2 regions of the Paenibacillus sp. FSL W7-1287 genome follow, and region 2 is predicted to be linked to the other one. Evidence: a T-box and tRNA genes for the amino acid it is inferred to sense, from the RefSeq annotation. Region 2 holds a T-box; the other holds one or more tRNA genes.

Region 1 (11,618 bases), 1.9 Mb from region 2:
TTCGCTTGGACCCGCAATGCTGTCAATATCGACTACGCCATACACCGAACGCTTAGCAAGCGCCACGTAAATATTACCTGGTCCACATATTTTATCAACGGGTGCAATCGATTCCGTACCATAGGCAAGCGCAGCTATCGCTTGTGCGCCTCCTACACGATACAGCTCCTTCACACCAGCTTCTGCTGCTGCTACAAGAATGTATGGATCAATACCAGCCTTACCACCTGTCGCAGGAGGCGTCACCATGACGATTTCTGGCACACCCGCTACCTGTGCAGGGATAACATTCATAAGAACAGAGGAAGGATAAGCTGCCTTGCCTCCTGGTACATATACGCCAACACGCTTTAGTGGACGAATCAATTGACCTAGCATCGTTCCGTCTGGTGATAGATCCATCCATGAATTGCGAAGCTGCTTCTCATGAAAGCGACGAATGTTGATCGCTGCTTCACGGATTGCCTCTAGAAAAGCTTGATCCACCTGACTATAGGCTGCTTGGATTTCCTCCTCTGTTACGCGGAGCTGATCTGCCGACAGCTTTACACCATCCAGCTTTTCCGTATATTGCAGCAATGCTTCGTCACCTTTTGTTTTTACATCAGCTACAATTTTTTGAGCGTCTGCATTTTGCTCAGGCGTACCGTATTCCACTTCACGTTTCAAGCCAAACTGCTCCGGCTTTAACAATTTCATACTCATATCGATTCTACATCCTCTCTAGCTGCGTGAGGCAAGCGTTTGTTGCAGCAGATCACACAGGCTTTGAATCCGTTCATTTTTCATTCGATAGCTTACACGATTCGCAATTAAACGACTTGTAATGCCAAATATTTCAGTTTGTTCAACGAGTCCATTTTCTCGAAGCGTCTGGCCTGTTTCGACCATATCGACAATTCGATCTGCAAGCCCAATCATTGGAGCAAGCTCAATGGAGCCGTTCAACTTAATAACCTCCACCTGCTGTCCAAGCTCACGAAAATAAGCTGAAGCAACATTAGGATATTTCGTTGCTACACGTGGATGTATTGTCGGCTTCCAGTCTGGAAGTGCAATGACACTCATTCGGCATCTCGCTATACCAAGATCAAGCAGCTCATATACATCCTTATTCTCTTCCATCAGCACATCTTTACCTACTATGCCAATATCAGTGACACCGTACTCTACATAAGTCGGAACATCGACTGGCTTCGCCATAATAAATTCCATCTTAGCATCTGGCAGCTCAATAATAAGCTTACGCGTGTCATCATATTCTGTAGGAATTGGAAGGCCTGCCTTACGGAATAAGTCCGAGGCTTGCTTGTATATACGGCCCTTTGGCATCGCTACCTTCAATACTTGCTGTTCATTTCCGCTCATTTGGCACCTGCTCCCTTCTCAGTAAAGGCGATCACATCAGCATATAATCTTCCCTCATAGCTTGTTGTACGTCCATTTTTTACAATCGAGGACAGCTCCTGAGCACCGCTTAGCTTGCTCGTTATTACAGCCTGACCTGCTTGGCGCATAGCCTGGGCACGTTGAATCGCTTCGCTGCGACTATATTCATCATAGACAATGATCGTCGGAAGCACCTCTTCGTTTCGCTCCAAATCAAGCAGCTCTAGAATGCGCGTCGTTTTAATAGCAAAGCCTGTAGCAGGTGCAGGATGACCAAATCCATCAAGTAATGTATCATAGCGTCCACCACTAACAACTGGAAAACCTAGATCCGCTGCATATCCCTCAAAGGTCATACCTGTATAATAAGAAAAATCACCGATCATCGTTAGATCAATCAATACATGCTCCGTCACATCATAAGCTTTAAGCACGGCCCATACTTGGCACAAATGCTCAATTGCAGCACGAGCAGTCTCGTTGCTGCTTACACGCAGCGCACGCTCGCATGTTTCTTCTCCGCCTCTTAGACGAAGGAGGTCTGCCAGCTCTTTGCTAATCTCAGATGATAAATTAAGCTTATTGAGTAAATCCTTATAGCCGACATAGTTGCGGCTAAGCAGCATCTCTTTAAGTGCAGCTTGATCCTCTGGACGCCCCTGCAGTGCATCCTCGAGTAAGCCGTTCAAAAAGCCAACATGCCCAATTGCAATCTTAAAGCGTTCAATGCCCGCAGCCTTTAATGAAGCAATCGCTAGAGCGATAACCTCAGCATCAGCTTCTGCAGAGCCATCACCTACCAGCTCAACGCCTGTCTGATAAAACTCAGCCTCACGGCCAGCCTCCTCTTCAATCGAGCGAAAAACATTCGCGTGATACGAAAGGCGCAGCGGCATTGCTTGATCCTTAAGCAGGGAAGAGACGACTCGCGCAATTGGAGCAGTCATATCCGAGCGCAGAACCATCGTCGTCCCACGATTATTTAGTAGCTTAAACAGCTTGGCATCCGAGGTAGCACTTGCTACACCTACCGTATCGTAAAACTCCATTGTAGGAGTCATGATTTGCTCATAGCCCCAGCTCTCCATACATCCTAAAACGCGGTGCTCAATAGCACGCAGCTTCTTGACAACATCAGGCAAATAATCTCTAAAGCCAATTGGTTTTTCAAATACTTTTGGTTTAGGCATACCGTTCTCCTCAGTTCTTTATTATATTAAAGCGTTAACTTATTACCATGCTAACAAAATAAAGGTTTTTGATATCTTAGCATGTTGCATGCGGCTTCGTCAAGTAACGAGCAAGCAAATGCCACGTATGCAGCTATGTCTCCAACTGAATAAGGCATGAAGCCGGCTTTACCAGCTTCATGCCTATAACGTTGCTTATTTCCCCTCACGAATGACCTGCATTGGATTACCGCCAACGAAGCTGTATGGAGCTACATCTTTATGTACGACAGAGCCAGCAGCTACAACGGCATGATCGCCAATTGTAATACCCGGAAGAATCGTACAGTTCGCCCCTATCATCACATTGGAGCCAATGTTTACTTCTCCTAGTCGATATTCGTGAATTAAGTACTCGTGCGTTAGGATCGTCGTATTATAGCCAATAATGCTATTATCCCCTACCGTTATTTTCTCTGGAAAAAACACATCAACCATCACCATGAGGGCGAATGACGTCGTCTTGCCTACCTTCATCCCTAGCATTTTCCGATAAATCCAATTTTTCATAGGGAGAATCGGACAATATCTGGCTAGCTGAATACATATAAAATTACGAACAGCTTTCCATGGGCTAACGGTAGAGTAAACTTGCCATAATGCATTGGGCCCCTTTGTTGGATAGCGAGTTATTTTCCGCAAGGTTAACGACGCTCCAATCCTACAATATCAACTAGCTCATTCATCGTTTGGATAACATAATGTGCGCCTACGTCGCGAAGCACCTGGCCTCCTTTAAGAGACCATGCAACACCTACCGTTGTAACACCTGCCTGAACACCTGATTCAATATCCATTGTGCTGTCACCAACCATTATCGTACGAGCAGGGTCTGCGCCAAGCGCTTCAATCGCTTTAAGTACAGGCTCTGGATGAGGCTTAGCGTTCTCAACATCATCAATCGTAATAACGACGTCCATGTATTTCGCAATATCGGTAAAGGCAAGACCTTTATCGGTTGTCAGTCTCATTTTTGTAGTGACCACACCCAATTTAATGTTCTCACGATGCAATATTGCCAGCACATCCTCAACTTGGTCAAAAAGCTTTACATATTCATCATGTAATCGAAGATTTACCTCTCGATAAGCTTCAATAAGATGATCGACTTTCTCTAATCCTGAGAATCGTCTCATCTGATCCTCTAATGGCGCTCCCATCGAAGGAATAATATGCTCGCGGTTAAAGCCTTCGTCAACCGTTCCCTTGAGTGCATGCAAAAATGAAGCAATAATTAACTCATTCGTATCTAGTATCGTTCCATCCAAATCAAATAGTACTGTATCGTAAGCTCTCATAGCTGCCTCCTATCCGTGCGGTCTAGTCGCCGCCTCCACCACCATCAGATCCGCCGCTGTCTCCACCGCTGCTATGTCCGCTGCTGCTGTCTGCAGAGGATTGCTGGTCGTCTGTTGTTTCTGTATTTGAGTTTGTCTTCTCTTTCGATTGATTTGCCGATGCATGCGAGGAATCTCCAACAACGGCTCCTGATTGATCTTTATTATTTTTCTTATTGTTAGCAATTTTATGATTCATAGCATTTTTTTCGGTAGCATGCTCTGCTTCTGCTTGCTGCTTCGTATTAACAATCGGATCAACATAGCGAGCTTTGGCGAAGCCTGCTGTACGACGAACGATGATAAAGACGATAACCGCTATAACAAGCAGCAATGCAAGCAGCTGTGAGCTGCGAACGTTGCCATACGCCGGATCTAAATAACCAAGCTCAAACACTGCAGTCATCGGAGACCACAAGCCATTTACTAGATCAACAAGCCACTGTGGTCCGGAGAATGCTAGTGAATCCGTCCGCAATGCTTCGATATAGAAACGACCAATAGAATACCAACCAATATAAACAGCCAGAAGTTCACCTTCGCGCAGGAATCGTTGTCTGCGAATAATGAATAATATAATCAAGCCAACGAGACTCCATATCGATTCATATAAGAAGGTCGGATGAACATAGGTTCCATTAATAAACATATGATCAACAATAAAGCTCGGGATATGTAATGTTTCTCTTAAAAATGACTCTTCAACTGGTCCACCATAAGCCTCTTGGTTAACAAAATTACCCCAGCGGCCGATCATCTGACCAATTAATAACGATGGAGCACATATATCTGCAATTCTCCAAAAGCGATAGCCTTTTGCCCGACTGAAAAAGTATCCGCACACTAAGGCACCAATAATTGCACCATAGATAGCAATACCGCCGTTCCAAATTTTAATAATATCGCCTAGATTGTCTTTATAGTAGTCCCATTGAAAGGCAACGTAGTAAATACGAGCAAAAATAATAGCAGTTGGCGCTCCGATCAACAATAAATCCATAAAGAAATCAGATTTAATGCCAAAACGCTTACCCTCCTGAATAGCTAGCAGCAGTCCTGCTACCGCTCCCAAGGCAAGTATGACTCCATACCATCTAATGGATAAAGAGCCAATCTCAAATATCACGGGATTAATCAATAATATTCACCCTTCCTTATCAGTTACATCTGCCAATAATAACAAACGTATTATAGCATAGTTAGAGGTGGTCATAACAAATTCACCTCCAAGACGTCAATCCTGCTTTGCTTTCGACTTGGAGGTGATTATGTAGTTATTAACTTTTAACGCTGCCCCATCATTTCTTTCGTAGGACCTTCTACTGGCGGTACGTTAAGCCCTGCTTGACGTAGCAATACCGTCATTTGACCACGATGATGGGTTTGATGCCCAATAAGCTTTGCTAGCATCTTGCCTTTTGTCGTTGGCCCTGTGAAGCCTTGAACCTCAGTCAGCAGATCCTCTTCAGTTAACTTCTCTGCTTCCTTAAGAATCGCATTAGCGATAATTTCATAGCGGTGTGTGATTTCCACTACACTGGATGGAACAGGCTCATCTCTTTTCGGACAAGGTACATCAAGACCGATGACATGCTTTGCAATTGATCCTGCAGCGCCAGTCAAATGCCATGCTAGCCAGCCCAATGAATTATGTCCTTCAACAATACTAAAATCTAATTTGTCGTTAGTCATTGCCTTAAATACAGATAAGGTTCCTCCTGCATTCTCATGCCAATCTTGTAAAAAATCTTCAACTACACGATACATTGCGCTCTCGCCTTCTTTCTATTTATATATGATATTGCTTTTTGTACATACAGCTTTTAATCATAATCTTCCATATCGTCTGCAATCGTTTCTGTAAGCTTGTTCGTAAACTGTAATGCTGCATTGTAGCCCATACGCTTCAACCTGAAATTCATCGCTGCCACTTCAATGATAACAGCTAAATTTCGCCCAGGTCGAACCGGAATCGTAACAAGTGGGACATTGGTTTCGATAATTTGCGTGGTCTCTTCATCAAGTCCGAGTCGATCATACTGCTTGTCTTGTTGCCAGTTTTCAAGACGAATAACAAGTCCTATACGTTTTTGCGTTCGTACTGCCCCAGCACCAAACAATGTCATAACGTTAATAATACCGAGTCCTCTAATCTCCAGCAGGTGACGAATAAGCTCTGGTGCAGTACCCGTTAGCTTGCCATCTGCTGTTTGACGAATTTCGACTGCATCGTCAGCGATTAATCGGTGTCCGCGTTTTACTAGCTCAAGAGCTGTTTCACTTTTACCGATACCACTTCCGCCTGTAATAAGCATCCCTACCCCGTAAACGTCAACTAATACACCATGGATTGTTGCTGTTGGAGCGAGTTGGTTTTCGAGGAAGTCTGTTATGCGGCTAGAGAGAATCGTTGTTGCAATCGAACTACGTAGAACAGGAATATTTAATTCGTTAGAGTTCTCAATCAATTCTGCTGGTGGTTCTAGTCCCCGGGTAATAATAATACACGGCGTTTCATCAGAACATATTTTACGCATCCGTTCTCTGCGCTCTTCACTTGTAAGCATATTGATAAAGGATATCTCCGTACGCCCTAGTAGTTGAATACGCTCGCTCGGATGATAGTGGAAATAGCCTGCCATTTCCAATCCTGGTCGATATAGATCATCTACCGTAATCAATCTTTTTTGTCCATCTTCACCAGATAAAATTTCAAGCTGGAAATGTCTAACTAAATCTGCCACCTTTACTTTTTTCGGCATACATGCATCCTCCTTAGAAAACAAGTACAGCGATGTTACTATTTCCATCGTATAGTAAAAAGAAACGAAACGCAACGTTTTAGCTATTCAAAAAAATAAAGCCCCACCGCAGATCACTGCAGTGAGGCCTTACTAACATATGAATGATAAATTAGTTCTCGAAAATGTTAAGCTCAGTTTCTTTGTCGAACAAATGAGCTTTGTTCATGTCGATTGCAAGCTTAACTGTTGCACCATCACGAAGAGTAGAACGACCGTCTACACGAGCGATTACAGACTCTGTACCGATTCCGTTAAGGTATAGGTACATTTCGTGACCAAGGTTCTCAGCAACCTCGATGTTCGCAGTTACAATTGTTTTTGGTGAAGCTTCAAGGAATACTGGCTCTTCATGAAGATCCTCAGGACGAATGCCTAGAACAACTTCTTTACCAATATGGCCTTTAGAACGTAGAACTGCTGCTTTACCTTCTGGTACAACTACATCTACGCCAGTAGCTTTGAAGTGTACTTCGCCAGCTTGCTCAGAAAGCGTACCGCTGATGAAGTTCATCGATGGAGAACCGATGAAACCAGCAACGAAGATGTTAACTGGGTGGTTGTACAGTTCTTCTGGAGAAGCTGTTTGTTGAATGAAACCGTCTTTCATAACAACGATACGGTCACCCATTGTCATTGCCTCGATTTGGTCATGCGTTACGTAGATTGTTGTAGTCTCTAGACGTTTAGTCAATTTAGAGATCTCCGCGCGCATCTGACCACGAAGTTTAGCATCCAAGTTGGAAAGCGGCTCATCCATTAGGAATACTTGAGGCTCACGAACGATCGCACGACCAAGTGCAACACGCTGACGCTGACCACCAGATAGAGCCTTAGGCTTACGATCTAGCAAATGTTCAATATCAAGAATTTTAGCTGCTTCACGAACGCGTTTGTCGATATCAGCTTTTTTGAATTTACGAAGTTTAAGACCGAACGCCATGTTTTGATAAACGTTCATATGCGGGTACAATGCATAGGATTGGAATACCATCGCGATATCGCGATCTTTTGGAGCTACGTCGTTCACTAAACGATCACCGATGTAAAGTTTACCTTCAGAAATTTCTTCAAGACCAGCGATCATACGAAGTGTTGTGGATTTACCGCAACCAGATGGACCAACTAGTACCAAGAACTCTTTATCTTTGATGTCAAGATTTACATCCGTTACAGAAGCTCTGTCGCTTCCTGGGTATCTTTTATAAATGCCTTCTAAACGTACGCCTGCCATGTGTATTTCCCCCTAAAGTGAAATTTTCTTATAGACCTATCTTATCCTAAGTCCCACTTGATGACTATGCACATACCTTACAAAAAAATTAATGCGTTTTCGTAACTTTGTACAATAACAATATAATCTTTACTAAAACCGCATCCCGGAACAGTCTTACATCAAGCCCTGTTTCCTGTTTCAGCTTGTCTAGACGATACAGCAGCGTATTTCGGTGAATATACAGCTTTTTCGCTGTTTCACTTACGTTGCAATCCAAGCTAAAAAATGTATCAAGGGTCGCAAGCATTTCAGGTTCAACAAAAAGCTCTGCTCGCTTTAGCGATTGCTCCAAATACTTTTGACGCTGAGGCTCTGGAATTGCATATAGAAGTGATTCCAAGCGCAAATTCCATGGTAGATGTATGTTGCTGCTCGGATGGAATTTACGTCCAATATGTATGGAGTCACGTAGTGTCGTCACGGTCTCAATCATGAGCTTAGCAGGAGCTGCAGGATAAGTAATAGCCAGCTGACTCTCCCCTAGCCACTCTGACGCTAGCATATCGTGCAGAGCATGGACAATATTCGTTAAAATGTCTTCTAGCGTTTCATCCTCTTCATGCTCTAATTCACTGCCTTCCTCATCCTTTAGCAGCGTTACTGGTCCCCATATGAGCCATTCATCATGACCTAAGGGAATAAGTAAGGCATCCTCAGATAAGAAGGAACGAAGCAGCTTGTCTAGCTCAGCGTAGCTTCCTTTATATTGACTTGAGCCATCTGCAACAAGCAGTATAGGAAGCATTTCATTATATAATGTATTCGCTAATACTAAGTGATCAGGAATATAGCCTGTCTTCGTTCCTTGTGCAATTTGACTTTGAAGCCATTCTCCAAGCTTCGTTGCTTGCTTTTCCTGCTTAGACATTCCTGCATATTGATGCTCAATATTTAGGTTCGGTCTATTGAATATAAGCATAGCGATCAGTTGCATCTCCGTTGAGCTTAGCTTCCGCTGTATGAACTCTAGGACCTCACAATAATCGGCATGCAGCTCTTTAATTAACCATATATCTTGATCTCCTTCTATGTATTGTCCCTTTTCAATTGTAGCATTTTCAAATGAAGGACCCATAAATTTGTACATATCCTCAAGACTACGATTGCTCGTGATGACAGAGCAATTAAGTATATATTCGAGCTGCTTCTGCAGATCATTGGAACTCATAAGCGGCACACTCCTATTTCTCTGTTTGTATACTACTATTGTATCATAATATTTTTATTATCATGAGCATCAGTAACAGGCTTATTCACTGATATTAGGCTTTATGCGTTTGTCGGACCTATGCCAGCTGCTCTTAAAGTTGAGTTATAGTCAGTAGTAACCTAGGGTAGAGGCTAGATGTTTTAGTGCTTTTAGTGCTTTTAGTGCTTTTAGTGCTTTTAGTGCTTTTAGTGCTTTTAGTGCTTTTCGTGTTCTTTAATACCTTATGTGCCTCTGCGATTTTAGAGTAGCTTGGGCTTTCTTGACGCACTTTCAGCTTCATGTTACGCTTGTTGCATATTCATGCATGTTAATGATAAATACATATATATATTGGATTGGAGGAGCTTTTGTAATGTCCAAAGTTGTTATATTATCAGGGAGTCCCAGTGTTAGTTCACGCTTGAATGGCATGGTCAATTTTGTACGGAAAACTCTTGCCGAAGCTGGATTAAACACGGCTATTATTGAGGTCGTGGACTTGCCACCCGAGGATCTTGTGTATGCAAACTTTAACAGCCCAACTATACTAGCGGCTAATGAGCTTATTGCTGCAGCAGATGCTGTTGTTATCGCTAGTCCGGTATATAAAGCATCGTATACTGGAGTACTAAAAGCTTATATTGATCTGCTACCGCAAAAAGGCTTTGAAAAGAAGCTCATTGCTCCCGTATTCATCGCTGGATCCATGGCTCATATGCTTGTCGTAGACTATGCACTTAAACCAGTGCTTGCTTCAATGGGTGCAACTCATTTTACAAAAACGGTATACGCTACTGACGACAGCATTACACGTGAACAGGATAAAGATGGTCAATATCGATTTACGATCGAGGAGAGTATTAAAGCTCGTCTGCAAGGCATTGCAGATGAACTCATTGAGTACTTAAAATAATTTATTCAACATACAAGCTGCTATAAGAATAGATACGTTTATCTTCTCTTATAGCAGCTGTTTTTATTAGACGATCATTTTACTTTAAAACAAAAAAAGAGAGGAATCCCTCTCGATCATTTGTAAAAACTGGTGAGCCATGAAGGACTCGAACCTTCGACACCCTGATTAAAAGTCAGGTGCTCTACCAACTGAGCTAATGGCTCTTATTAGGAAATGGTGGAGGCTGATGGATTCGAACCACCGAACTCGTAGAGAGCAGATTTACAGTCTGCCGTGTTTAGCCACTTCACTAAGCCTCCACATGGATTGAATGGTGGCTCGGGACGGAATCGAACCGCCGACACGAGGATTTTCAGTCCTCTGCTCTACCGACTGAGCTACCGAGCCACATCTATACTTCCTATAAGAAAAAATGGCGGAGCTGACGAGATTCGAACTCGCGGTCTCCTGCGTGACAGGCAGGCATGTTAGGCCTCTACACCACAGCTCCGTATTAAATGGTGGAGGATGACGGGATCGAACCGCCGACCCTCTGCTTGTAAGGCAGATGCTCTCCCAGCTGAGCTAATCCTCCATATGGTAGCGGCGAAGGGGATCGAACCCCCGACCTCACGGGTATGAACCGTACGCTCTAGCCAGCTGAGCTACACCGCCACATTTTTTTGACTTGTCCATCTTACTCAATTCTTATGGACTTGTCAACTACTTTTGCTCAATAATTTCATTGAGCTTTTCAAGGTTTGAACCTTGAAAACTGGATATGAAAGTTCTGAATCTCCAAAGTAAATCATTTAGGATAAGCCCTCGACCGATTAGTACTGGTCAGCTCCATGCATTGCTGCACTTCCACCCCCAGCCTATCAACCTCGTCGTCTTCAAGGGGTCTTACTAATTGGGAAATCTCATCTTGAGGGGGGCTTCACGCTTAGATGCTTTCAGCGCTTATCCCTTCCGTACTTGGCTACCCAGCTATGCTTCTGGCGAAACAACTGGTACACCAGCGGTACGTCCATCCCGGTCCTCTCGTACTAAGGACAGCTCCTCTCAAATTTCCTACGCCCGCGACAGATAGGGACCGAACTGTCTCACGACGTTCTGAACCCAGCTCGCGTACCGCTTTAATGGGCGAACAGCCCAACCCTTGGGACCTACTTCAGCCCCAGGATGCGATGAGCCGACATCGAGGTGCCAAACCTCCCCGTCGATGTGGACTCTTGGGGGAGATAAGCCTGTTATCCCCAGGGTAGCTTTTATCCGTTGAGCGATGGCCCTTCCATGCGGTACCACCGGATCACTAAGCCCGACTTTCGTCCCTGCTCGACTTGTAGGTCTCGCAGTCAAGCTCCCTTATGCCTTTACACTCTTCGAATGATTTCCAACCATTCTGAGGGAACCTTTGGGCGCCTCCGTTACTTTTTAGGAGGCGACCGCCCCAGTCAAACTGCCCGCCTGACACGGTCCCTTCACCAGATTCATGGTGA
Region 2 (11,618 bases):
CAGGTCGAAAAATCGAAGCATTAACGAAGGACAGCATTCGTATGATGTGGTTAGCCCAAGGATATGAGCCTAGCTACCGCACCATTAATCGTTTTCGTATTCATCCTGAAATGAAAACTCTTATCCGTCAATGTTTTATTCAGTTTCGTTGTCAATTAGTTGAAGAAAGGCTCATTGATCAGGAGGCTATTTTTATTGACGGTACAAAGATCGAAGCCAATGCGAATAAGTTTACATTCGTCTGGAAAAAAGCCATCGAAAAGCATCACCGTAGACTCATTGAACAATCGAATCAGCTCTACAACGAATTGCTAAACAACAAAATTATTCCTGAAATAGCAAGTGAACAGGATGGGCAGCTTTCCAATGAACAACTGCATGAAATCGCAGAAAAACTCGAGGAAGTTGTAGAGGACTATACACAAGCTATTGCTCATACAGAGGACGTCGCTGAGCGTAAGCAGCTACGCCGTCAACGCAAAACACCTAAGCAAATGGTCAAGCAGGTTCGAGAATGGATTGGACGCAAACAAAAATATGAAAAGGATCTAGACATTTTAGGTGCACGCAACAGCTATTCTAAAACAGATCATGATGCCACCTTCATGCGTATGAAAGACGACTACATGAAAAACGGACAACTCAAGCCTGGTTACAACGTCCAAATTGCAACCGAAGGGCAATACACGTTGGCCTATGGCATTTTCCCTAACCCAACCGATACAAAAACGTTGATTCCATTCCTACATACCATTGAAGAAGAATACTTTGAATTACCTCAACATATTGTTGCGGATGCAGGCTATGGCAGTGAACAAAATTATGATCATATTTTAACGAAGATCAACCGTACACCTCTGCTCACGTATGCTCATTACTTGAACGAGCAAAAAAGAAGATTCAAGACAGACCCTTTCCAAACGAGTAACTGGGAGTACGATGCAGAGCAAGATGTCTATCTATGCCCGAATGAAAAGAAACTATGGTTTCAACGCAAGGTGACACGAAGAGATCGATCGGGCTTTACACGTCAATTCAAGTTGTATGAGTGCGAGGATTGTACCGGTTGTCCATTCCGTTCTACCTGCACCAAGGCGCAAGAAGCGAATCGTACGCTCATGATCAATGAAACATGGGAGCAGCAAAAAGCCTATGTGAGAGAGAAGCTTTCAGAAGACAAAACAAACAAGCTCTACCGCCAACGAAAAATTGACGTAGAGCCAGTTTTTGCCTTCTTGAAGGCTAATTTAGGTTTCACTCGCTTTATGCTTCGAGGGAAATCTAAAGCTGAACATGACATCGGTTTAGCATTAATGGCTGTAAACTTACGAAAATATGCGGTGAGGACGTAAGTTTTCACCTCGAAATAACAAGTAAATACGCAAAAGGATGAAATCTGAATCGATTTCATCCTTTTGCGTTTATGAGAAGCTAGTTTTGTCCCAGCCTCTTCTTTTTTTATTCAACCTGATAAAAGTCAAAATAGTTTCATTTCGATCAAAATAGCGTTACAGCAAGCAAAAGTATATTTTGTACAATGGTAGCATCAAGTGCCAAGCGAGGTGGTTAAATGGACAATAGCCAACAAGTAAAGGTGAAGCGACGACGAAGCTCGATGCAGACGAAAGAGACAATCGCAGGCTTCATATTTGTAACGCCGATGCTTTTGGGCGTCAGCTGTATGGTTTTGCTACCGATATTAGCAGCTTTCTATATTAGCTTTACCGAATGGAATATGATCAGTGGAATTAAAGGAATTAAGTGGATCGGCATAGATAATTTTGAGAGACTGGTGGAGGACAAAAAGTTTATTCGTGCCCTGAAGAACAATTTCCTGTTTTTGTTTACTGTCCCCGCATATATGATTATTTCGCTGTTTTTAGCTATCATCATTAACCGCTATGTTTACGCAAAATCGTGGTTTAAGGTAATCTATTTCTTGCCGTATATTTCAAGTGTTGTTGCAGTAGCAACCGTATGGCGTGTTTTATTTCACCCATCTGTAGGTCCAGTTAATCAGTTTCTTATGACGTTAGGCATCGATGACCCGCCGAAGTGGATTGCTGATCCGCAATATGCACTTATTTCCGTTATGATGATTTCGGTATGGATATCGATTGGCTTTAATATGATTGTTTATTTGGCTGGACTACAGTCGATCCCGAAGGATTTGTACGAGGCAGCTGAGATTGATGGTGCAGGCGGTTGGTACCGACTTACACGGATCACCATTCCATTGCTATCACCAACAACCTTTTTTCTACTCATTACCGGCATTATTTACACATTCAAAGTATTTGATCTCATCGCCGTTTTGACGCAGGGCGGACCTGCAGGCTCGACGAATGTAATGGTATGGAGCATTTATGAATCGGCTTTTGTAAGCTTAGAGGTCGGCTATGCCTCTTCGATGGCGTTAGTGCTCTTTGGCTGTATTTTGCTCATTACGATTATCCAGTGGATTGGTCAGAAAAAGTGGGTGAACTACTAATGAGAAAAAAAGAAGTCGCACTTAAAGGAATCATTACAGTGTTGATGGCTGTAGTTGGTATTCTATTTCTTCTTCCCTTTGCTTGGATGCTGTCTGCATCCTTTAAGCTAGAGGGTGAGGTGTTTACGTATCCTATTCAATGGATTCCATCAGAGTGGATTGGCTTTCGTAACTACGAGGAGGTATGGTTCGGGAAGCATCCATTCTATAAATACTATTGGAATTCGATTAAGGTAAGTGTAGCGACAACCATATTGTCATGCACAGTATCTGCACTTGCTGCCTATGGTTTTTCTAAAATTAATTTTAAGGCGAGCAAATGGCTGTTTTTTATCGTGCTAGCAACCTTTATGGTGCCGCAGCAGGCGATACTCGTTCCGCAGTTTATTCTGTATCGTATGATCGGTCTTTTTGATAGTCATCTTGGGCTCATTCTACTGAACGGCTTTAGTGTATTAGGAACGTTTATGCTGCGTCAATTTTTCATGGGACTGCCTAATGACTATATTGAATCTGCCAAAATCGATGGAGCGGGACATTTTCGGATATTCGCTAAAATTGCATTGCCGCTCATTACACCGGCTGTCGCAACCTATGCCATTCTTCGATTTATATGGACATGGAATGATTACCAGAATCCCTTCATCTTCTTGCGTACAGATGCGCTTTATCCGATCCAACTTGCGATGCAAAAGTTCACCTCGATTAATGGCGAGTTCTATTCTCTAATTATGGCTGCCGCAGTTTCGGCTATTGTACCTTTGCTTATTCTGTTTGTTATTGGACAAAAAAGAGTGCTTGAAGGTATTGCTCTTGGTGGTATAAAAGGATAGTGCTGGCGCAGCAAGAAGTAAAAATAGTGCTACAAAAAGTCAATTTACATGAATCGAGTTGCAGGGCATCATTGATAAAATGAAGCTGTAATGATATTAAAGCGTTTACAAGGAGGGTTAAGATGAAACAAGGAAAGTTTAGTTTATTGATGGTTCTTATACTCATTGCTAGTTTGCTGGCAGGTTGCTCTAGTGCAAATAATAAACAGACTAACAATAATCAGACAAACAATAACAATTCTGAACAGACGCCGGCTACAACTACAGAGACAAGTCCTGAGCCTGCAGCTACTGAGGAGCAGCAGGAGGAGGTAACGTTAAAGTTTCATACACATGGTACCGAGGCTCAATATAACTGGGAAGAGACGATAGCTGCTTTTGAGGAGGCTTTTCCACATATCAGCATCGACCTCATCCTATTAAGCGAAAAGGGTGACACACAGGAAGCAACGCAGAAGCTAGACCTAGCAGCTGCTTCGGGTGAACAGCTTGATATTTTAATGTTTAGTGATCCAGCATCGTATGCACAGCGTGTTGGACTAGGAATGGTTGCTTCCATTGATTCCTTTATCTCAGAGGAAGGCTATACCGTTACGGATGAATATAAAGTAGATACAGTGATGAATGGCAGCTACTATGCACTGCCAGGTAAATTTAATCCATGGTATGTCATGCTTAACAAGGATCATCTTGATGAAGCTGGACTAGATGTTCCTACCGATTGGACCTGGGATGAATTTGCACAATATGCGAAGCAGCTTACCACGGGTGAAGGAGCAGCTAAACGTTATGGGACGTATTTCCACGGTCCACAAAATGGCGGCTGGATGGAATATATGCGTTTAGCACTTGCTAATCGAGCGGATAATACTGATTTTCTTAAGGGAGATGGCAGCTCGAATTTGGATGATCCGATGTTTAAGCGCACATTAGAGCTGCGTGTACAGATGGAAAGAGAAGATGGCTCTTCAACACCATATGCAGATATGCTGTCGCAAAAATTGCATTATCGCACACAGTTCTTCAATCAATCAGCAAGTATGGTTATGATCGGAAGCTGGATGAACAGTGAGCTTGGTGGTACGGAGCAGAACCCACTTAATCACCAAGTAGCAATTGCCCCTATTCCAAAAAACAATGCAGCTGATGAGATTGGCTACACGATGGTGACGACTGATTTTATGGCTGTAGCTGAACAATCGAAGCATAAGAAGGAAGCTTATCAATTTATTCGCTGGTATACGACAGAAGGTCTAAGTAAATATGGCTTGAATATTCCATCTTGGAAGCAAATCTCAGATGATCAGCTCGGTACGATTATTGATAATATACTGAGCGTCACGTTAAGCCCTGAGAAGGTAGATAAAGAATCACTTATCCATGTATTGTCGATATCCAAGTCAGGAAAGATCATTCCGCCGGTAACGTATCAGGCAGAAGTTTATAAAGCAATCAATGAGGAATATGAGCTTATGATTCTAGGCTCGCAGGATCTAGATACGACGCTGCAGAATATGATTACAGAAGTGCAAAATATTATCGACAACAATCAATAAATGGATTACTATGTTCCTTAAGAGGCGGCTCATCCGCCTCTTTTATTGTAGAAGGGGGAGTGTTCATGCAAGGGAAGTGGATGCAATGGATAACGGATGGAGCGTTTCGTTATAAATTAATTGCGGCTTCTATTGCCTGTTTACTTATTCCTACCCTTATTACGTTAATCGTATCGAATGCGCTTACGCGAGAAACGGTGCGACAGCAGGTTTCTTCCAGTGCAGAGGATCAGCTCCAGCTTATTAATAGCAATTTATCGAATGTATTCCGTTATATGCTCTACATATCTAACTATATACTCGTTGATCCAGAGATGAATACGATCTTGAAGGAACAGGCAGCTGGGAAACAGTATAGTGGGGAAAATGCGGAATATCGAGAATTTGCTGATCGCTATACGGTGACGAATAAAATAGATAATATTTCGATGATTGGAGAAAAGGCGTATGTCACGATACTGCTGCCCAATGGAAGATATTTTACGAATTATCCGGTAGAAGAATATGATCCTAAGCTGCTTTTTCAGCAGGAATGGTTTAAGCAGCTAGAGCATTTGAAGGGATCAGAGCTTTATTGGGTAAAGACTCATCCCTCTCCTTATCTATTCGAACGGACGAAGCAGCGCTCGCAGCTGTCAGTAGCAAGAACATTACGCAGCGCAAATATGAGGATTTATGCTTATGTTGTCGTTACGGTAACGGAAAATTATATTCATCGCATGTTCGAGCAGACCAATGCAGAGGTAGAGGTTATGCTAGTTGATGAGCAGCATTCCATCATATCTCATATCGATCAACAAAGACTAGGTGAGCGCCTAGATTATTTGGAGCATATTGGAGCAGAATCGACCATTATCCAGCTAGCGCAAAAGGATGTATTAGTCACTCAGACTAATACAGAGGTCGCAGGGTGGAGACTTGTGTCTCTTATTCCATATGAAACAGCAATTGGAGAAATTAATCGTAATTTTAAGACGGTTTTTTTACTTCAAGTGATTGTATTTATTATCTTTCTCCTTCTATTAATTGGCTTAATTCGTACGTTTACGAGGCCTTTAGTTAGGCTAGGCAGAGTAGCCCGTATCGTAGAGCGAGGTAATCTAGAAGTGCGATCTAATATTCGAGGACGCGATGAGATTGGCCGCCTAGGCAACTCCATCGATCAGATGCTAGATCGGATTAAGCAAATGATTACGGAAATTACAGCTGAACAGATGCGCAAGAGAAAAGCCGAATTAGCGATGCTACAGGCACAGATCAATCCTCACTTTTTATTCAATGTACTGAACTCAATACGTATGAAGGTGCTGTATAAGGGAGATAAGGAAAGCGCAGAGATGCTCTCGTCTTTATCGCGCTTACTACGAATGACCATTGATCGTAAGGATGAAATGATTACATTGCATGAGGAAATTGTAACAATTCTCGATTATATGAAGCTGATGAATATGCGTCAGAAGGAAAAGGTAGAGCTGAAGCTTGAGGTGTCATCTGAAGCGATGATGGCTAGAGTACCGCGTTTCTTGCTACAGCCTGTTATCGAGAATGCAATGATTCATGGTTTACAGCAAAGAGCAGGCACGATCACGCTTATCGCGAACGTTGAGCATCACTTCGTAAAAGTTTTCATTCAGGATAATGGCCACGGAATTGATGAGGATTCGTTGTCAGCCTTACGTTCAAGACTTGCTCAAGCAGAACCACCTAGTGAGGAAGATAAAGGGAAAGGCCTATCTAGCTTAGGACTTGCAAACGTTTACGAGCGTTTATCGATACTTTTTGCGGAGCAGTTTGAATTTCGCATTGACAGCAGCGCCGCAGAGGGCACGACCGTTACAATGTTGATTCCATACAGAGAGGATGAAGCATAGATGTACAGTGTCATGCTGGTAGATGACGATTATCCTGTATTAGAGCTGCTATCGGAGATGATTGCTTGGGAAGAGCTTGGCCTTCAGCTGGCTGGCATTTATGAGAATGGATACGATGCATGGAATGCTGCACAGCAGTCTATGCCTGATATATTAGTGACGGATATAGGTATGCCTAAGATGAATGGACTTGAGCTGATTCGTGAGCTGAAGGGGGAGCGAAGAGAGCTCAAGGTCGTTATTCTATCTTGCCACAGTGAGTTTCATTACGCCAGAGAAGCGATGCAGCTGCAAGTGCAGGATTATATTGTGAAGGATACACTAGACCCTGACGATTTACAGCGGATTATGCAGCGCTTTGCTTATAGCTTAGCTGAAGAAAAACGTTATCATGATGAGCAGAAGCAAATGAGATTGCTCATTAATCGTTCGCGGGACGCACTTAAAACAAAATGGCTGCAGTCAGCAGTGCAGCAGCCTTACTGGAATGCAGATGAGTGGAAACGTGAGTTAAACGCATTAGGATTGGCATTAGACGATAAACAAGGTGTAATTGCTGCCATTGGCAGACTGGTTGATTACCGCACGGCAAAGCAACGCTTCCATTCTGAGCATTCTCTTAGCTTTGCGGTAACGAATGTGCTGGAGGAAGCGTTGCAGGTCACCTCTTACGCGAACGAACTACTATTAATACCGAGTCGACAAAATGAATGGGTATTGCTATATAGCTGCTCATCTTGCTTGAAGGTTAATGCGTATGATCTGCTTCGAAATTGTTTGTTACAGCTGCAGCAAGCAATAAAAGGCTCGCTTAAGCTGTCGATAAACTTTGTAATAGGCAGTCTATGTGATCTGAATACGACTGGACTCAAGCAGTCCTTGAACCAGCTAATGGAAGACCGATATTGTCACTTTTATATGCAGCCAGCATCAATCGCCTCGCTGCGATCACTGACCACTCAACCTAACGATATCTTTGCCGTTTATGATAAAGCATGTCAGCAGTTTTCAGAATGTATAATAAAGCGTGATCATCGGCAATTGCTACAGCTGATTCAATGGTGGATCGATCACATCGCAGCGGAGCGTTATGAGCCGGAAAACGTTAAAGACTGGCTGTTAAAGCTCGTATTAGATATTCGCTTAAAGCAGCATTCAAGAACGTATTTCCGAGCTGCTCAAACGGTAGAGTATTTGCACCAGGAGGTTAACGAGCTCGGTTCGCTTACAGAAATCCACAAATGGCTGTTAGAGCATATGGAGCTTATGCTGAATGTCGAGGAGGAACAAGCAAGATCACAGCGTAAGGAAGTGATGGATGCATATCAATTTGTAGAGGCTCATATGGATCAGCGTATTGGTCTGGAAGATATCGCGGAGTACTTGCATCTCAATGCCAGTTATTTCAGTAGATTATTTAAGAAAGAAACAGGAGAAACCTTTATTGAATATGTCATCCGAACTAAAATGAAGCGAGCTAAGGAGCTTCTTGATCAGACGACACTATCTGTCACGGCAATATGCGAGCAGCTTGGCTATGATAATCCGAGCTACTTTAATAAATTGTTCAAAAGCTGTCAAGGCATTACGCCAACGGAGTATCGACATAAACGCTAACTGAACATTTTTCGGTTAATAGTTGACAACATTTTTGAGATTCAGCTATACTGTCTGTAATCTAAATAATTCATACTGTGAAAGAGCGCAGTAGCAGCTTTGTCTCTGTTATAGAAAGTCAGGGGTTGATGGAACCTGATACATGCAAAGACTGTGAATTACACTCTGGAGTACTTGGGTAATGCCAAGCGGAAGAAGCGAACGATATCTCGCTCAGAGTGGCATAGTGACATACTATGCAAATTGGGTGGTAACACGGTAAGCATCGTCCCTTTGTCTGCACTGCAGATGAAGGGGCTTTTTTATTGCAATAAAAAGAAAGAGGAGTGGTAAGAATGAACATTATCGATGAATTAGAATGGCGCGAAGCGATTAACCAGCAAACAGACGCGGAAGGGTTACGTAAGCTAACTAGCGAGAAATCAATTTCTTTATACTGCGGTGTTGACCCAACGGGCGACAGCATGCATATCGGTCACTTGATTCCATTTATGATGCTGAAAAGATTCCAGCTTGCAGGACACCGTCCCGTTATATTAATTGGCGGAGCAACCGGAACGATAGGTGATCCAAGCGGTCGTGCTTCTGAGCGTTCCTTACAGTCACTCGAGCAAATTGAGCAAAATGTTAAAGCTTTAACGGAGCAAATGAAAAAGCTGTTCGTAACTGAGGGAGACAATCAGGTTCGACTCGTGAATAACTACGATTGGATTTCGAAGATTAATGTTATCGAGTTTTTACGTGATTACGGTAAAAACTTTAGCATCAACACGATGCTTGCCAAAGACGTTGTATCCAGCAGGCTCGAAAGCGGTATTTCCTTTACTGAATTTTCGTACCAAATTCTTCAGTCGTTAGACTTTTTGCATCTATACCAGCATGAAGATGTTCAGCTGCAAATCGGTGGCTCTGATCAATGGGGGAATATTACCGCTGGTCTAGATCTGATTCGTAAAAAAGAAGGTGCAGATACAGAGACTAAAGCATTTGGCTTAACGATTCCACTAATGCTGAAATCCGATGGAACGAAATTTGGTAAAACAGCTGGCGGTGCAATCTGGCTTGATCCAAATAAAACGACACCATTTGAATTTTACCAGTTCTGGGCAAATACAGATGATCGTGATGTTATTAAATACTTGAAATACTTCACCTTCCTAGGCAAAGAGGAAATCGATGCTTTAGCTGAGAAGGTAGCTACAGAGCCGCATAAACGCGAAGCTCAAAAAGCACTTGCTGAAGAGATGACTCGATTTGTCCATGGTGAGGAGATGCTTGAGCAAGCGAAGCGCATTACTGCCGCATTGTTCAGTGGAGATATCAAATCCCTAACCGCTGATGAGATTGAGCAGGGCTTTAAAGAAATGCCGACTTTTACGGCAAGCCGTGAAGAAAGTAATCTTGTCGATTGGCTTGTTGAGCTCGGTATCGAACCGTCTAAGCGCCAAGCACGTGAAGACATCACTAAGGGTGCGATCATGCTGAATGGTGATAAAGTTACAGAGCTTGATTTTGCAGTTACAGCTGATCTTGCAATCGGTGGGAAGTTTATTATTATTCGCAAGGGTAAGAAAAACTACAGTCTTGTTAAGCTTGAACAAAACTAATATGAGGAGATGTGTAAAGTGGTACCTATGTCAAGGACACAGTAAAAAAAAGAGATTACGCAACTAAGAGATGGTTTCTGTATTGTACAGGAGCCATCCTTTTTAAATTCCATTGGTAACGATAATTGTTGTAATAGACGATGTAATGATCGATTTTCGCTTTAAGTTCATCCAGAGTTTGGACAGATTCAAAGTTCACTTCATCTTTAAAATGACCGAAAAATGATTCCTGAGGCGCATTGTCCCAACAGTTTCCTCGGCGTGACATCGATTGATCTAAATTGTGTTTCTTTAGTAGTTTTTGATATTTCGGGCTTGTATAATGAAATCCTTGATCTGAATGAATAAAAGCCTTTGGGTGGAGTTTGACTTTCTTATTGCGTACTAACCTTTCAATCGTTTTTGTTGCAATGTCTAATGTGATTCGGTCCGAGACATGATAAGCTAATATTTCGTTGGTAGAGCCATCTTTTATGGTCGACAAATAAGCCATACACTTTCCGTTATACGGCAAATAGGTGATATCCGTTAAAAGTACTTTCCCAGGGACACCTTGTTTAAACTCTCGGTTTAATTTATTTGACACAACACGATGTTCTTTCGTTGCTCTTGCTATTTGTTTATAAGGATTTGGTCTGCGGTGAGGACAGACAATCCCGTACTTCTGCATGATGCGTTGGATCTTTTTACGGCTCATAACACACTTGTAATCCTGTTCAAGCGTCATCTTGATTGAACGTGAGCCCTTTTTATAACCACGCCGATTAAAGGCTCTTAAAATCAAATCTCGTGCTTCTAAATCCTTCTGTTCCTTAATTACTCGCGTATCTCGCGCTTTTAAGAAGCTGTAATAGCCTGAACGAGAAACATTTAATAGTTCGCAAAAATAGGTTACCATGCGTTCAAATGGAAACGTAGTGAGTGTGTCTGAAAGTAATTGAAAAATCTTATTTGTGCTTATTTTTTGGCCTTCGTTTAGTAGCCTCCTTTCTGTCGCTTCGAGCTTTTTTAGCAGCTCTATCTGCCCTTCCAATAGCTGAATACGTGCAGCCTGTCTTTCCATTATTTCAGCCATTGTTAATTCACGCTTTAATGGTCTACCTGATCCAGACTTTCGTGTATCCGTTAACCCGATTAAACCATTCTTTTCATACGCTTTTCGCCAACGTGATGAAGATTGTTCAATTCGTTTGATACCAATCATTTTTTCATCAAATCCGTATTCCTTGAAGATTTGTCTTGGTGTTTTCCCGGTTAAGTATTCATCGATAAACTTACTTTTGAATGCATCTGTATACGTAATGGTACGTTCACTAACTTGTTGTACATTTGGATTCTTTTGAAGTAGCTGTACATCTTTGGGTGAAAATAATAGTTTACTCATAGTAGCCTCTAGTCCTCGTCCTCTAATCTTAATTTCTAGTATATAAAAAAACCTGTAGTTCGCACACTCTTTTTCAAGTGTCTTAACTACAGGTATCATTCTAGTGTACACATAGCGTACACATCTTTTTTTTATAATGATCTTGTAACAGGAACACAATAATAACGAACGATACGTGAGAGGTCTGGGGTGAGAAGGATGAAACGCACACTGCTACTTGTAGAGGATGATGTGCATTTAAGGGAAATTATTAGTGATT

The links. A T-box is a leader RNA that pairs with one kind of tRNA and senses whether it is charged. The one in region 2 lies ahead of tyrS (tyrosine--tRNA ligase), so its partner is inferred to be a tRNA-Tyr.
Region 1: it encodes a tRNA-Tyr, which carries the amino acid that the T-box ahead of tyrS (tyrosine--tRNA ligase) is inferred to sense. The anticodon was not compared.

The regions. Positions count from the first base shown of each region.
Region 1 is NZ_JBBORD010000001.1:970,074-981,691, reverse strand. Features, by position in the region: gene hisD (histidinol dehydrogenase) at 1-699, opposite strand, end outside; gene hisG (ATP phosphoribosyltransferase) at 724-1,368, opposite strand; gene NSQ99_RS04530 (ATP phosphoribosyltransferase regulatory subunit) at 1,365-2,579, opposite strand; gene NSQ99_RS04525 (acyltransferase) at 2,775-3,260, opposite strand; gene ppaX (pyrophosphatase PpaX) at 3,263-3,916, opposite strand; gene lgt (prolipoprotein diacylglyceryl transferase) at 3,939-5,099, opposite strand; gene NSQ99_RS04510 (DinB family protein) at 5,240-5,722, opposite strand; gene hprK (HPr(Ser) kinase/phosphatase) at 5,779-6,717, opposite strand; gene NSQ99_RS04500 (ABC transporter ATP-binding protein) at 6,869-7,990, opposite strand; gene NSQ99_RS04495 (PucR family transcriptional regulator) at 8,079-9,200, opposite strand; gene ssuE (NADPH-dependent FMN reductase) at 9,595-10,134, shown strand; tRNA gene NSQ99_RS04485 (tRNA-Lys) at 10,265-10,340, opposite strand; tRNA gene NSQ99_RS04480 (tRNA-Tyr) at 10,352-10,436, opposite strand; tRNA gene NSQ99_RS04475 (tRNA-Phe) at 10,449-10,524, opposite strand; tRNA gene NSQ99_RS04470 (tRNA-Asp) at 10,551-10,627, opposite strand; tRNA gene NSQ99_RS04465 (tRNA-Val) at 10,636-10,711, opposite strand; tRNA gene NSQ99_RS04460 (tRNA-Met) at 10,715-10,791, opposite strand; rRNA gene NSQ99_RS04455 (23S ribosomal RNA) at 10,930-11,618, opposite strand, start outside.
Region 2 is NZ_JBBORD010000001.1:2,871,652-2,883,269, reverse strand. Features, by position in the region: gene NSQ99_RS13175 (IS1182 family transposase) at 1-1,352, shown strand, start outside; gene NSQ99_RS13170 (carbohydrate ABC transporter permease) at 1,571-2,491, shown strand; gene NSQ99_RS13165 (carbohydrate ABC transporter permease) at 2,491-3,324, shown strand; gene NSQ99_RS13160 (extracellular solute-binding protein) at 3,447-4,880, shown strand; gene NSQ99_RS13155 (cache domain-containing sensor histidine kinase) at 4,946-6,751, shown strand; gene NSQ99_RS13150 (helix-turn-helix domain-containing protein) at 6,752-8,368, shown strand; T-box leader at 8,437-8,644, shown strand; gene tyrS (tyrosine--tRNA ligase) at 8,704-9,975, shown strand; gene NSQ99_RS13140 (IS3 family transposase) at 10,031-11,359, opposite strand; gene NSQ99_RS13135 (response regulator transcription factor) at 11,558-11,618, shown strand, end outside.